DNA from 3 places in the Cutibacterium acnes genome. Region 1 is predicted to be linked to each of the others. Evidence: riboswitches for the same ligand, from Rfam matches in the RefSeq annotation. Region 1 holds a riboswitch; each other region holds the start of a gene.
The links. Region 1 has a riboswitch for cobalamin ahead of cobI (precorrin-2 C(20)-methyltransferase). Riboswitches for the same ligand answer to the same signal wherever they lie in the genome.
Positions count from the first base shown of each region.

Region 2: it holds a riboswitch for cobalamin, as region 1 does, so the genes downstream of both, mutA (methylmalonyl-CoA mutase small subunit) here and cobI (precorrin-2 C(20)-methyltransferase) in region 1, are expected to answer to the same signal.
Region 3: it holds a riboswitch for cobalamin, as region 1 does, so the genes downstream of both, CPA42_RS11305 (anaerobic ribonucleoside triphosphate reductase) here and cobI (precorrin-2 C(20)-methyltransferase) in region 1, are expected to answer to the same signal.

Region 1 covers NZ_CP023676.1:452,703-457,443, reverse strand. The annotation lists gene cobJ (precorrin-3B C(17)-methyltransferase) at 1-688, opposite strand, end outside; gene cobM (precorrin-4 C(11)-methyltransferase) at 685-1,656, opposite strand; gene cobI (precorrin-2 C(20)-methyltransferase) at 1,653-2,408, opposite strand; cobalamin riboswitch at 2,430-2,590, opposite strand; gene CPA42_RS02255 (cobyric acid synthase) at 2,735-4,207, opposite strand; gene cbiB (adenosylcobinamide-phosphate synthase CbiB) at 4,207-4,741, opposite strand, start outside.
Region 2 covers NZ_CP023676.1:646,377-651,117, forward strand. The annotation lists gene CPA42_RS03260 (nucleotide sugar dehydrogenase) at 1-577, opposite strand, end outside; gene CPA42_RS13065 (serine aminopeptidase domain-containing protein) at 721-1,335, opposite strand; gene CPA42_RS13365 (alpha/beta hydrolase) at 1,305-1,646, opposite strand; cobalamin riboswitch at 1,860-2,111, shown strand; gene mutA (methylmalonyl-CoA mutase small subunit) at 2,192-4,102, shown strand; gene scpA (methylmalonyl-CoA mutase) at 4,099-4,741, shown strand, end outside.
Region 3 covers NZ_CP023676.1:2,248,853-2,253,593, reverse strand. The annotation lists gene CPA42_RS11315 (cutinase family protein) at 1-615, opposite strand, end outside; gene CPA42_RS11310 (YbhB/YbcL family Raf kinase inhibitor-like protein) at 848-1,309, opposite strand; cobalamin riboswitch at 1,495-1,688, shown strand; gene CPA42_RS11305 (anaerobic ribonucleoside triphosphate reductase) at 1,765-4,107, shown strand; gene nrdG (anaerobic ribonucleoside-triphosphate reductase activating protein) at 4,104-4,619, shown strand; gene CPA42_RS11295 (DEAD/DEAH box helicase) at 4,634-4,741, opposite strand, start outside.

The DNA.
Region 1 (4,741 bases):
CGGAACCTGGCTGCGGGGCGTCGGGACCGTTGACGTTGACATCACCAGCGAGCTCGGGGTTGACGCCGAGGGCCTCCGGAGAATCCGGATGGTGCTCAAGCACCAGCACGACGTTGGGGCTAAGGATGTCCTCATCGGCGATAACGGCTTTGGCAGCGTCCTCGTCCAGAACGCGTACTCGCTGACCCTCTTCACCGATCTTCTCGGCCAGCACGAAGGTCTTGCCGCGACCTGCAAGCCCATCAACCAGCTCAGCGAGACCTCGATTGGGCGCCGTCAGCACGCCAACCTTGGGATGGATCTTCGCAAGCCGAACGGCCGTTTCGATGTCCTTGGAGTGGGAGGAGACAAACTGGGCGTCATCCCACGGCAGGGCGACCGCGGCGAACGCTGCCTGCAAAGAGGTCGGAGCCGTCACCACCTCGACACGCAAACCGGCCTGTCGGATCCGGCGAACCACACCGAAAAACAGCGGGTCACCGGAGGCGATAACAACGACGTTGGCGTCGTCAGGCAGCGACTGGATCCGCTCAATGGCAGGCCCGATAAGTCCAAGTTTCTGACGCTTATCGTCGGGGACAGCGAGGGCATCAAGGTGACGCTGACCACCGACGACGAGATCAGCCTGGGTAACTTCCTCGCGCAGGGCGTCGCTAATAGTGCCGAGATATCCGTGGACGCGAATCATGAATTGCCCTTCGTGTCGGGGTTCGTGGAGTTCCGGTGGTAGACGCCGCAGGTACCGTGAGCCTTGAGGTCAGCGTGGGCCTGAGCGTCGGCTGCGCGATACTCGTGACGAAAACCGGGATGATAGAGGTGGCTGCGGGTGGAGATCGGCCCCTCTGCCAGCGCCGGGCCCACGAGGACGACCGCATGCTTCCACAGCTTGTGGTTACGCATCGTCTCCGACAGGTGAGCCAGGTCGCAGCGGAACATCATCTCCTCGGGCCAGGTCACCGCATACCCGATGATGCAGGGGGTCTCCGGCAGATATCCGCCCTCCAGTAAGGCCTCCTGAAGCGCCTTGTTACGGGCCGCTGACAGGTAGATTGCCATAGTCGCCCCATGACGGGCGAAGGAGGCAACGGTCTCACCGTCGGGCATGGGTGTGCGCCCGCCCTCGAGCCGGGTGAGGATGAGTGACTGAGAGACTTCCGGGACAGTGATCTCGACGTCCATCCGTGCAGCGGCAGCCGAGAAAGCAGAGATGCCAGGAATGGTCTCGAAGTCAATACCAATACGACGACACAGGTCACGCTGTTCTGCGGTAGCCCCGTAGATGGACGGGTCACCGGTGTGGACCCTGGCCACCATCAGGCCCTCGTCGCGGGCGCGGGTGTAGAGAGGTTCAAGGTCCTCCAAGGGGATAGAGGCGGAGTCGATGAGCTCAGCGCCCTCCTTGTGACGGGCAACCATGTCGGGATGTACCAGGCTGGAGGCCCAGATGATGATGTCGGCGGTTTCAATGACCCGAGCGCCGCGCACACTCACCAAGTCTGGGGCACCCGGTCCGGCTCCAACGAAAACGACCTTGCCGGCTCCTTCGGGGATGTCACGACGGGGCACCGGCGGCGGCTCGATGACGTTGTGGTCTAAATCCTCCAGAGCCTTCTCAGACACATGCTGGGTGGGCCGTGCGGCCTGAGGTTCGCTCACAGTTTCCCTCCTGTGGTGGTGCGCTCCGGAGTGGTCAAGACGGTCGAGAAATACGGCAGAGTCTGCGCGTCAGCCACTTCGTCAAGGGTGATGATCTGCTCGGATTCCAAGGTGACGTCGGTGCCGATGACAGCCTGACGGTCCCGGCTGCGCAACTGCTCGACGACGTCGGGGAGTTTACGTCCGCCCTTGTAGATCGCAACCGAGTCAACGAGGTCGAGGACCTGCCCAAGTTTGCTGATGCCGACGGTAGCCGGGACGAGGGCCAGGATCTCCTTGCCCTCGACGAGTGGACGCCCGGATGCAGCCGACAGGGCCTGCATGGCGGTAATGCCAGGGCTCAACTCGACGGTGACGTCGGGCAGCCTCTCCTCAACGTTGGCACGCAGATAGGTGAAGGTAGAGAAAACAGTCGGATCACCGACGGTGGCAAGGGCGACGGTACGGGCTCCCTCATCAAAAGCTGTAACCACGGCGTCGGAGGAGACCTGCCAGGAGGCCTTGCGCTTTTCACCGACACCGGACCTCTCCCGCATTGAGAAGGGGATGCGTCTGATACGCCCGGCGATGTCGGGGGCGACAGCTGTGATGATGCTCTCGGCACGCCCCGGACCATCAGTGGTGGCCTCGGTGTAGGGAACGAGGATCACGTCTGCCTCGCGCAAGATGCGTACGGTTTTCACGGTGACCAGTTCCGGGTCGCCCGGGCCGACTCCCACTCCGAAAAGCGTGCGTGACGTGGCATCGTTCATGTGGTTCTCCTCAGGTACCCTCGCCTGACGGTTTGTTCGGCAGGAACCGGGCAGAGCGTCTGGCTGCACCGCATGGGGTGTCTCACAGTGGCGGGACCGCTCCGGAATCTCACCGGATTGCTCATCGCTCGATCGCATATCGAGCATAGCCGAGACGAGACACCACACACACCTAATGCTGCGGTAGCGAGGAACACATCACCGCACCGCATAACGGGTTCTCTGTCGCCGCCGTGGTGTTCTTGCACACTCACAGCCTGAACCAGGTCATCTGAGAACAAGGTGGCCGAGTTCATCGCCGAGTAGGAAAATCCTCAACCGCCAGATCAACGCACCAGGTGCAGTATCCGATCGACATCGACGTGAGCCTCTAACGCGTCGGCAAGGGTTTCGATCATCGCCTCGCGTCGAGCCTGATAACCCAGCTCGTCAGAGTGCGGACGCCAGGATGAACCAGCGTGACGGGCCGCGTCAGCCAGCCACGTGCGACGGAATTCGTCGTGCTCGAATGCCCCGTGCCACATCGTCCCCCATACCGGACCGACGTGTACGCCGTCGAGGAAGGCTTCAGCGTCCTCAAGCGAACGACAGACGCCGTGATGGATTTCATAGCCACCAACCTCGATCCCCCGCCATGTCCCGTGCGACAAGGCAAGGGTCTTCGTGGCGGCGAAGTCCACCTCGACCGGCAGCAGTCCAAGCCCTTCGACGACACTTCCTGGAGTCGTCTCCTGACCATCGGGGTCGAGGATAGTCCGGCACAGCATCTGGTACCCGCCACAAATGCCCACCACGGTGCGCCCCTGCTCGGCACGGCGAGCCACGACGTCAGCGATGCCCGAGCGTCGCAACCATTCCAAGTCGGACACTGTGGACCGCGACCCCGGCAGAACGAGAACGTCAGCGGCCTGACACGTATCCGGGTTTGTCGTCACCTGGACGTCCACCCCCGTCTCGCCAGCCATGGCGTCGACGTCGGTGGCGTTGGAGATGCGCGGGAACCGCACCACCGCAACCCGTAAGGATGACGGGTCGACGGCGTCTCCCTCGTGACGCCACCGCCCCACTTCCAAGGCGTCCTCGCCATCGAGCCACACCCCCGGGACCCAGGGCAACACCCCGAAACTCGGCATCCCGGTACGATCGGTGATCTCCTCAAGCCCGGGAGCGAGGATGGCATCGTCACCACGGAACTTGTTGACGATGTAACCGGCCAACAGAGCCCGGTCGTCATCGTCGAGAAGTGCCCAGGTGCCAAAGAGACTTGCCAGAACCCCGCCGCGGTCAATGTCACCGACAAGCACGACCGGCAGGTTCTTGGCCCGAGCCAACCCCATATTCGTGTAGTCGCCTCGGCGCAGGTTGATCTCGGCCGGAGACCCAGCTCCCTCACAGATCACCATGTCGTGGGACGCGGCAAGCTCGTCATAGGCAGCCCATGCGGCCTCGGCCAGGTATCGCCGTCCGGTGGTGTATTCCCCCGCCTCCAACACTCCACCGGGCTTTCCCCGCAACACGACGAAGGAGCGCCGATCAGTGCCCGGTTTAAGCAACACCGGATTCATGGCAGATGTTGGTGTGACCCCGGCTGCAGTGGCCTGGAGGTACTGGGCTCGGCCGATTTCGGAACCGTCTGCGCACACCATCGAGTTGTTTGACATGTTCTGGGCTTTGAAAGGCACCACGTCGACGCCGCGACGTCGGGCGACCCGGCACAAGGCGGTAACGACGAGGGATTTACCCGCGTCCGACGATGTTCCGGCAACGAGGATTCCGGTCATGGTGAGTCTCCTTGTCATCAACGCCTTGTGCTGTGCGGCAGAAGACCGCGCGGAATCAGGCCGCCGTAGAACAGCACATGGGCCACACTGGCCAGCCCTGCGACAGCACACCAGGTGGCTGCCGTGGTGACCGTGGTGACCAGGCGCGCCGCGTCGGCCGTCTTGTCAGCATCGGGACGGGTCCCGGACCCCAGTAAGGGGCGGAACTCCACCCGGTTGCCGTAGTAGACGTTACGTCCGCCGAGTTGAACACCGAGGGCCGCTGCCCAGGCCGACTCGCACCAGCCACCGTTGGGACTGGGATGGTGGCCATGCTCGGCCCGCACCACTCGCCATGTAGTTTTCCGATCGCCTCCGACCGTTGAGGCACACCCAGCGGCCAAGGCTCCGGTGAACCGAGCTGGCACCCAGTTGACAACGTCGTCGAGGTAAGCGGCCACCTTGCCGAAGTGCTCGTAGCGGTCGTTATGGTGGCCGATCATGGCGTCAAGGGTGTTGGCCCCGCGGTGGACGAGCAGCCCAGGCAACCCGGCGACCGCGCCCCACCAGAGC
Region 2 (4,741 bases), 190 kb from region 1:
CCTCGGTGGCACCGACGAAGAGCACCGGGACATTGGTGTCAACGGCCCCGGCAGCCATGAGGTCGGCGAAGAGGTGGGCTTTGGGGGAGTCCGCCCCGACGACGATCCGCGAGGGGTGAAGGTTATCGAACAGAGCCTTACCTTCTCGCAGGAACTCGGGGGAGAAGATGACGTCAAGCCCGGAGCGCTCCTTGCGAACGCCCTCGACGAAGCCCACCGGGATTGTTGATTTAATGACGGTCGTCGTGTGAGGGGCGAGTTCCTGGACCAGATCAAGGACCTCGTCGACGCTTGAGGTGTCGAAGTAGTTTTGGCCAGGGTCATAGTTGGTCGGGGTGGCGATGACGACGAAGTCTGCTCCCCGGTACGCTTCCTGCGGGTCGGTGGTGGCGCGCAGGTCCAGGTTGTGATGGGCCAAGTACTCCGCTATGAGGGGATCAACGATGGTGGTATGCCGGTTGTTGACCATATCGACCCGCTCAGCGTCGATATCGATAGCGACGACGCTGTTATGCTGGGCCAGCAACACGGCATTGGCCATTCCGACGTAGCCCAATCCTGCAACGGCAATCTTCACGGGAGGTCCTTTCGGGGGTCCCCATGAGTTTAAGGCAGCGATGTGGCGTACGACACCAGTCACCTTTTTCCGGCCTCCGGCAACACCTCGTTGCAGGGCTCGCCGTCCAGGGTGAGCCCTGCAACGATCACTATCGCGACCGCCTAATTCCTCTTGGCCACTCGATCTACGAAGGTGACGAGGCTCGATTCCACGTCGGCACGCGACTCGGGCTCGTTGTGCACCTCGTGGCGCAGGCCGTCGTATAGGTGTAGCTCGACGTCGTGCCCGTCCCTTCGCAGGCGTTGCGCGACAGCCTGCACGCCGGTGCCGAAGTTGCCCGCAGGATCCTCGCTGCCCGCAAACAAGGCGATGGGGATCTTCGGCATCGCCGCATAGAAGCCCTCCCCGTTAGCCATGTCGTAGATGTCGGCGAAACCCTGCAGGAAGCGCGTGCTCATTTGGGCACCGAAATTATTGAACTTATCTTTGCCGTAGTCGGCAACCACGTCCCTGTTACGAGCCACCCAGCCGGTGGGGCCGTCGCCTTCGCTCAAGCGGTCAGTACATCCGTCAAACATTTGGGCGACGAGGGACTCGGGGGCGGGACCGGCCGGGTTGGTCGCCATGGCCTTCGCGAGCGCCTCGTGGTCAAGGGTGGTCTCGAGGCCGCGTAGCTGCGCCACGACGCCGCCTAGTGCTAAGCCGTCGAGGCGGGCGTTGGGGCGGGTAGCCATCGCACGGGCAATCAGGGAACCCCAACTGTGACCGAAGACCACCCAGGGTGGCCTGTCAACTGCTGCTGCAGTGTGAGCTCGTCGGAAATGACAACCTCGGCGGAGTTGTCGCCCGCGTCAGCCCACTGGCCCGACTGCATGGCGGTGCGACCGTGGCCGGCATGGTCGTCAGCGACGACGATAAAGCTCGCATCTAGCAGAGCTGAAATCATGTGCAGGTAGCGGCGTGAGTGCTCACCCAGACCGTGGATGATCTGGACGACGGCCGCCGGCGTTCCCACTGGTTCGTAAGCCCATGCCTGGATGGCGTCGCGTCTGTTGCGTGAAGTGAATTCGATTTCCTGCAATGCCATGATTGACCTCCTTGTCAGCGGCTCAGCTGTCAATAGCGGCGAGGCTAACACCTCGTGGGCCGCTGGTGAATGGCTGGTGAGTACGGGTGTCATGTCCAAAGCGGCTAACTGAGCCCAGTACCGCAGGCTCTAGCAGTTACTGCGCGGCCGTTCATCCTGCATGTGCACAATCGTGCACTTGTGACCCCGCTGCACGGAGGTGGTTGTGCGCGGCCTAGTATCGTACCTGCTGGTGCCAAGGAATCCTTCGTGGGATTTTGAGGCGGTAAGAGGGAATCCGGTGAGACTCCGGAACTGCCCCGCAGCGGTGAGTGGGAACGACATCACCATCGTCGCTTATCCGGTTCTCGAATCGGTTTGGCAGCGATCAAGCACTGGGCTTCGGTCTGGGAAGCGGTGACGTAGGACTCGTCGGCAGACGAGGTGCCCACGAGTCCGAATACCTGCCAGAGCGTGTGGTGCACTACGCGTGTACCACAGCGTCCGAGGTCTCGAGGGCCGACCGAGGTCGTCCAACCATCCACAGCGGAGCAGGAGTCTAACGAATGACTGATCCTGACAACCTCGCATCCAAGTCCGTCGAGGACAGGATGCCTGAGGAGTTGAGCCTGGCCGGGGACTTCCCGAAGGTCACCCACGAGCAGTGGGAGGAGGCGGTCCTTAAGGTTCTGAACCGGGGTCGTCCCGAGGGCAAGGAACTCAACATCGAGCAGGGAATGAAGCGCCTCGAGCCGACTACGGTCGACGGCATCCAGATCGAGCCGATGTACCGGCGTCAGGATGCCCCCGAGAAGCTCGGTGTTCCGGGCGTGCCGCCGTTCACTCGTGGTACCACGATCCGTGAAGGCGGCATGGATGCATGGGATGTCCGGGCCCTTCATGAGGATCCCGATGTCGCGTTCACTAAAAAGGCCGTTATCGCCGACCTTGAGCGTGGCGTGACGTCCCTGTGGCTGCGGGTCGGGGCTGACGCCATTAAGCCCGAGGACATTGCGGGTGACCTCAAGGATGTGTTGCTCGACCTGGCCAAGGTTGAGGTCTCTAGCCGTGATGACCAGGAGGCCGCTGCTCAGGCTCTCCTTGATGTTTACATTGAGTCCAAGATCGATGCTGACAAGCTGTCGTTTAACCTCGGTCTGGACCCCATCGGTTTTGCGGCCCTTAATGGCGGTAACCCAGACTTGTCCGGGATGGCCGAGTGGGTCAAGAAGACCGAGAATTACAAGAACTCCCGCCCCTTCGTCGTTGACGCCACGATCTACCACAACGCCGGTGCTGGCGACGTGCACGAACTCGCGTGGGCTGTCGCGACCGGCGTTGAGTACGTCCGAGCTTTCATTGAGCAGGGGCTGACAGCTGAGCAGGCCTTCGATTCCATCAACTTCCGCGTCACGGCCACCCACGACGAGTTCCTCACTATTTCCCGTCTGCGTGCCCTACGTACCTTGTGGAACCGTGTTGGCGAGGTCTTCGAGGTACCGGCTGCTAAGCGTGGTGCCCGTCAAGAAGCGGTCACCAGCTGGCGCGAGCTCACTCGCGACGATCCTTACGTCAATATCCTTCGTGGCACGATCGCAACCTTCGGTGCTGCTGTCGGTGGCGCTGAGGCGGTCACGACCTTGCCTTTCGACGCCGCTATTGGTTTACCGAAGAGTGACTTCTCTCGTCGTATCGCTCGCAACACCGGCATCATTCTCGCTGAAGAGTCGAATATTGGTCGCGCTAATGATCCAGCTGGTGGCTCCTTCTATGTCGAGGCACTCACCAAGAAGTTGGAGGATGCCGGTTGGGCCGAGTTCCAGGCCGTCGAGGCTGCTGGTGGCATGGCTGCCGCCCTCACCGGCGACCATGTCCGCACCGAGCTCGACAAGCTCAACACCGAGCGTGCCAAGCGTCTTGCCACTCGCAAGCAGCCGATTACGGCCGTCAGTGAGTTCCCGCTGCTCGATGCCAAGTCCGTCGAGACCAAACCGTATCCAGCAGCCCCGGCCCGTGAGGGTCTGGAATGGCACCGTGACGCCGAGGTCTTCGAGGCCCTCGTTGATCGCTCTGCCACTTGCCCTGAGCGTCCAAAAGTGTTCCTGGCCTGCCTGGGAACCCGCCGTGACTTTGGCCCGCGCGAGGGATTCTCCGCCCCGGTATGGCACATCGCCGGCATGGAAACCCCCGAGTGTGAGGGGGGCACCACCGAGGAGGTCGTGAAGGCCTTTAAGGAGTCTGGTGCTGATATCGCCGACCTGTGCTCGAACGCCAAGACCTACGCGGCTCAAGGTCTCGAGGTCGCCAAGGCCCTCAAGGAGGCTGGCGCCAAGCTGGTTTACCTGTCAGGTGCCTTCAAGGAATTCGGTGATGATGCCGCCGAGGCCGAGAAGGTCATCGACGGGCGCATCTACCTCGGGATGGACGTCGTGGACGTCCTGACCGCCACTCTGGACACGTTGGGAGTTGCCAAGTGACCACCCTGCCTCGTTTCGATTCCATTAACCTCGGGGATTCTTCGGTTCCCGCAGATGCGCAGGAGCAGTTCGCCAGATTGGCTGCGGCCGCCGGTGAGCAGGAGCCCTGGACCACTCCGGAGCAAATTCCGGTTGGTCACCTCTACTCCGAGGACGTCTACGGTGACATGGACTGGCTAGACACCTACGCCGGTCTGCCACCATTCACACATGGCCCGTACGCCACCATGTATGCCTTCCGGCCGTGGACGATTCGCCAGTACGCCGGATTCTCCACCGCTAAAGAGTCCAACGCGTTCTACCGTCGTAACCTGGCCGCCGGTCAGAAGGGCCTGTCGGTCGCCTTCGACCTGCCGACCCATCGCGGCTACGACTCTGACAACCCGCGTGTTCCCGGCGATGTCGGTATGGCAGGCGTGGCCGTGGACTCCATCCTGGACATGCGTGAGCTCTTTGCGGGCATCCCGCTGGACCGCATGTCGGTGTCCATGACGATGAACGGCGCAGTGCTGCCGATTCTTGCCCTGTACGTTGTTACCGCTGAGGAGCAAGGCGCCAAGCCCGAGCAGCTCGCCGGAACGATCCAGAACGACATCCTCAAGGAGTTCATGGTTCGTAACACGTACATCTATCCGCCGC
Region 3 (4,741 bases), 700 kb from region 1:
ACTAAGCGTGGCTTCGATGATGGCCCGCATCTGGGCGTCACGATTAGCGCCCGGGGTGGCATTCGCGCGCTCACGTAGGTAGTAGAGGATGGCGGCCATACCAATTGCTGACTGGTCGGCGTCTCCACTGACCTCCTGGACGTTCTGGCCGGGGTAATGGTCGGGGTTTCCGACCAGGATGGCACCTGCTAGACGCTGTGGGGTGTCGGTCTGAGCAAGGGCCTGCGTGATGGCTTGTGACCCCTGGGAAAAACCAGCGAGAACCACCCATTCCTTAGGGCACTGCTTTTTCTCGGTATTAAGCAAGGCGATGAGTTTTTTGGCTCCCAGAGCTGCTGAATCGAAATATTCGGTTGATGGCATCGTGGAGTCGAAGAGCAGAGAGCTCATCGGGGTGTTCTGCAAGGTGTGGGGGTCAGCGGCCGGGTAGTTCAGGTACACCTGACGAACGGTCCCCTTGCCTCGCCACTTTTGCGCTAGGGCGTCACGGATTGACGTAATCGTGTCGCCGTACGGCGGGGTCTCCCCCGACCCTCGCACGCCTACAAACATGACCGAAGCACAGTCCATTCTCGCGGCCATGTCGGAGGACACCGGGGTCGAATCCCAGCCCATACCCGCTCCCGGGCCCCCGTCAACCGATGGCCGTGAGGTCGGGGTCTCACTGACGTACGCGGTACTGGTGGTCGTCGGAGTAGGGCTTGGCGGTGCGGCGCTGGCAGAAAGGGGCACCGAAACCAGGCCGAAAAGGACAAGGACGATGAGAAGTGCCTGCCGAACCTTCACGATGTCAGTCAAGCAGGTGCCGCGGACACCCGCGACACCTGCCTCATCGGTACAGGATGGCTCAGGACTGCTGGAAGGTTCCGGTGATTGACGCCGAGTCCAACTCGGTGGTGTGGATGGCGAAGCGCACTTGGACGTTTGCCGCCTCGTCGGGGATGTCGAGGTGTTCAGTCGGCATGGCATGGACAGTGTGGATGTAACGGTGAGCGGGGCCGGGAGGCGGACAGGCGCCGGAGTAGCCCTCCTCCTGGTAATCGTTGGTCCACTCCCGTCCCCCAGCGGGCAGCGGGCCGCCCTCGCCAAGAGAGGTGACGTCGGCCGGGATATCGGCGAGAATCCAGTGCCAGAAACCTGATCCGGTGGGGGCGTCAGGGTCGTAGATGGTGATGGCGTACGACTTGGTGCCCTCTGGGCCGGGTGTCCAACTGAGCTGGGGGCTGATGTTCTTGCCGCCCGCGTCGGCGTGGGCGTAGGCCAGTTCGATTGGCTGACCCTCGGTGATGGATGTGCTGGTGATCTTCATGGGAGTGTCCTTTCCCTGAGCGTGTGTCCATCATGCCAGCCGCCGCTACAAGGATGGAAAACCGGTTTGTAAGGCCAGACTCTGCGCTGTTTCGTGGCAACTCGGGGGGTCGCGTGCAGGTGTGCCACCAATGCGTATACCCTTTATCTTGTGCTGGTTCCCATCGTCAGGCACCAGATGTAGGGGATAACCCTTCGTGTGGCGGTGATGGGAGGCAAGAGGGAATCCGGTGGGAAACCGGAACTGCCCCGCAGCGGTAACAGGGAACGACGGCGACATCACGCACTGGCCAGCTGGCTGGGAAGCGTCGCTCGGTAGGAACCCGTCTAACGACGGAGGGCCCTGAAGTCCGAATACCTGCCAGTACCCGGGTCAACGACCCGGTACGACAACGGGCGCGCGGGACGACCCGGGGCTATCCATGCTCCACCTGTGCGCTGCTTCGAGGAGTGAGCATGTCGACGATCGTTCAACCAGACGACCAGACCATTAGTCAGCAACGCGCAGTACCGACGTCCATTCGCAAACGTGACGGCAGGGTGATCCGCTTCGACTCGACGAAGATCGTCGAGGCTGTCCGTAAGGCTTTCGTGGCATGCGGGATGGGTACCTCCGAGTTGCATGCATCTGAGGTTGCCTTGGAGGTCATGTCTCGGCTGAGCGAGATGGGCGAGGAGACCCCGGACGTTGAGACCATCCAGGATCTCGTCGAGAAGACGCTCATGGACCAGGGGCATGACGACGTCGCCAAGGCATACATCCTGTACCGACAGCGCCGCACCGTCGCCCGTGACCAGCAGTCAGCATTGATGCGCACCCTGCGCGAGATCACTTTCGCGTCCGCAGAGGAGGCTGATGCCAAGCGGGAGAACGCCAACGTTGACGGCAACTCCGCTATGGGGTCGATGCTGCGCTATGGCACCGAGTCAGCCAAACAGTTCAACTTGCTGGAGGTACTCGACCCTGCCCACGCCGCCGCCCACCGTGACGGTGACATCCATATCCACGACCTCGATTTTCTTACTCTGACAACTACCTGCTGCCAGATTAACCTCACCGACTTGTTCGAGCACGGGTTCTCCACCGGCCACGGTGTGCTGCGTGCCCCGCAGTCCATCGGGTCATACGCAGCCTTGGCTTGCATTGCCATCCAGTCCAACCAGAATGACCAGCACGGTGGTCAGGCCGTGCCAAATTTTGATCGTGACATGGCACCGGGTGTCGCCAAGACCTTTAGGCGCGCCGCCCAGACCGGTCTGGCACGAATCTTTGAGGTTCTTGGGGGCGACGAGGACAAGGTTGACGAGGTGCGGGAAGCGGCCTCGGAATGGACGTTGGAACCTGACGAGACTGGTCTTGCTGCCGAGCGCGAGCAGGTCGGGCGGCTGTTTGCTGGACTCGTCCGCGACACTGATCGCCTTGCCGAGCGGATTCGTCGTCAGGCCCTCGAAGAGACCCGACGCCAGACCTACCAGGCGATGGAGGCCCTCATCGCCAACCTCAACACCATGAACTCGCGGGCCGGAGCGCAGACGCCATTCTCGTCGATCAACTACGGTACCGACACACGCCCGGAGGCGCGGATGGTAATGCGCTGCCTGTTGGAGGCCACCGAGGCGGGGCTGGGTGGCGGGGAGACCGCGATCTTCCCGATCCAGATCTTCCGGGTACAGAAAGGGGTCAACCTCAACCCGGGCGATCCCAACTACGACCTGTTCCGGCTGGCGTGCCGGGTGAGCGCCAAGCGGCTGTTCCCGAACTTCTCCTTCCAGGATGCCCCCTTCAACGCCGAGTTCTACCGGCCTGGCCACCCCGAGACGGAAATCGCGTACATGGGTTGCCGCACTCGGGTGATGTCGAACGTGCATGACCCGTCCCGGGCCCAGACCTGGGGACGTGGAAACCTGTCGTTCACGTCGATCAACCTGCCCAGATTGGCCATCGAAGCCCATCACGACGTCGATGCCTTCTTCGCTTCGTACGACCGGATGATTGATCTGGTCATTGACCAGCTCCTCGACCGTCTCAAGATCCAATCTCACAAGCTGGTGCGCAATTTTCCCTTCCTCATGGGCCAAGGGGTATGGATCGACTCTGAGGAGCTGCGTGCCGATGACTCCGTCGCCGAGGTGCTGAAACACGGGACTCTTTCGGTGGGGTTCATCGGGCTTGCCGAGACGCTTACGGCGTTGATCGGAGTCCACCACGGTGAGTCGGAAGAAGCGCAACAGCTTGGCCTGCGGATCGTTGGTCACCTGCGGGAACGTATGGACGAGGCTGCCGAGCGCACCGGCCTGAACTTCTCGGCCCTGGCCACCCCGGCTGAGGGACTGTCGGGGCGGTTCGTCCGAATGGATCGGCAGCGCTACGGGTCGATCCCGGGAGTGACCGACCGCGAGTACTACACGAACAGCTTCCACGTGCCGGTCTGGTACCACATCGGTGCCGCAGACAAGATCGCCATCGAGGCTCCCTACCACGCCTTCACCAATGGTGGCCATATTTCCTACGTGGAGTTGTCGGGGGATCCAGCCCGCAATGTTGACGCCTTCGCAGCGATCGTGCGACACATGGCAGCCAGTGGCATCGGATACGGCTCTATCAACCATCCCGTCGACCGGGATCCACAGTGCGGCTACACCGGAATTATCGACGACGAGTGTCCCGGATGCGGTCGGGCTGAAGAATCGGGCCCCTTCGACCGGATCCGTCGCATCACTGGATATCTGGTGGGCACTTTGGATCGTTTCAACGACGCCAAGCGCGCCGAAGTCAGAGACCGCGTTAAGCACGGGTGAGGATCGCTGGGATCGAGCCGGAGTCGATCGTTGACGGCCCCGGCATCCGTTTCACGGTCTTTACCCAAGGGTGTCCGCTGCAGTGTCCTGGGTGCCATAACCCGGCGACGTGGGATCCCTGCGGTGGTCAGGAGGTCGACGTTGAGGAGGTCATCGCCGCTATGAACTCGTCGGTGTTGGCCAGTGGGCTGACCTTGTCGGGGGGAGAGGCGAGCCGTCAACCTCGTGCATGTGCAAGGTTGGCCCGCGCCGCTCATGAGATGGGGTGGGACGTGTGGTCATGGTCCGGGTACACCGTCGAGGCGTTGATGAGACAGGCACGTCGTGATGCTGAATTGGCCGACATGCTGGGCCAGATTGACGTCTTGGTTGACGGTCCCTTCCAGCTGGTCCACCGCACCCTCACCCTGCCGTGGCGGGGGAGCAGTAATCAGCGAGTGATCGACATGCCTGCCACCTTGCGAGGTGGACGGGCAGTGGAATGGGCGGACCGGGCGGGGAACCTACGGTGACTTGGTGACGAACGTCAGTCCAGCCGGGCGAACGCTCTGGTACGCAGCACTAGGTCGTCGGCCTCGTCGCACTCGTCAAGGTCAACGGTCGCGGTGATTGACCAGTCGTGGTTACCGGCTGG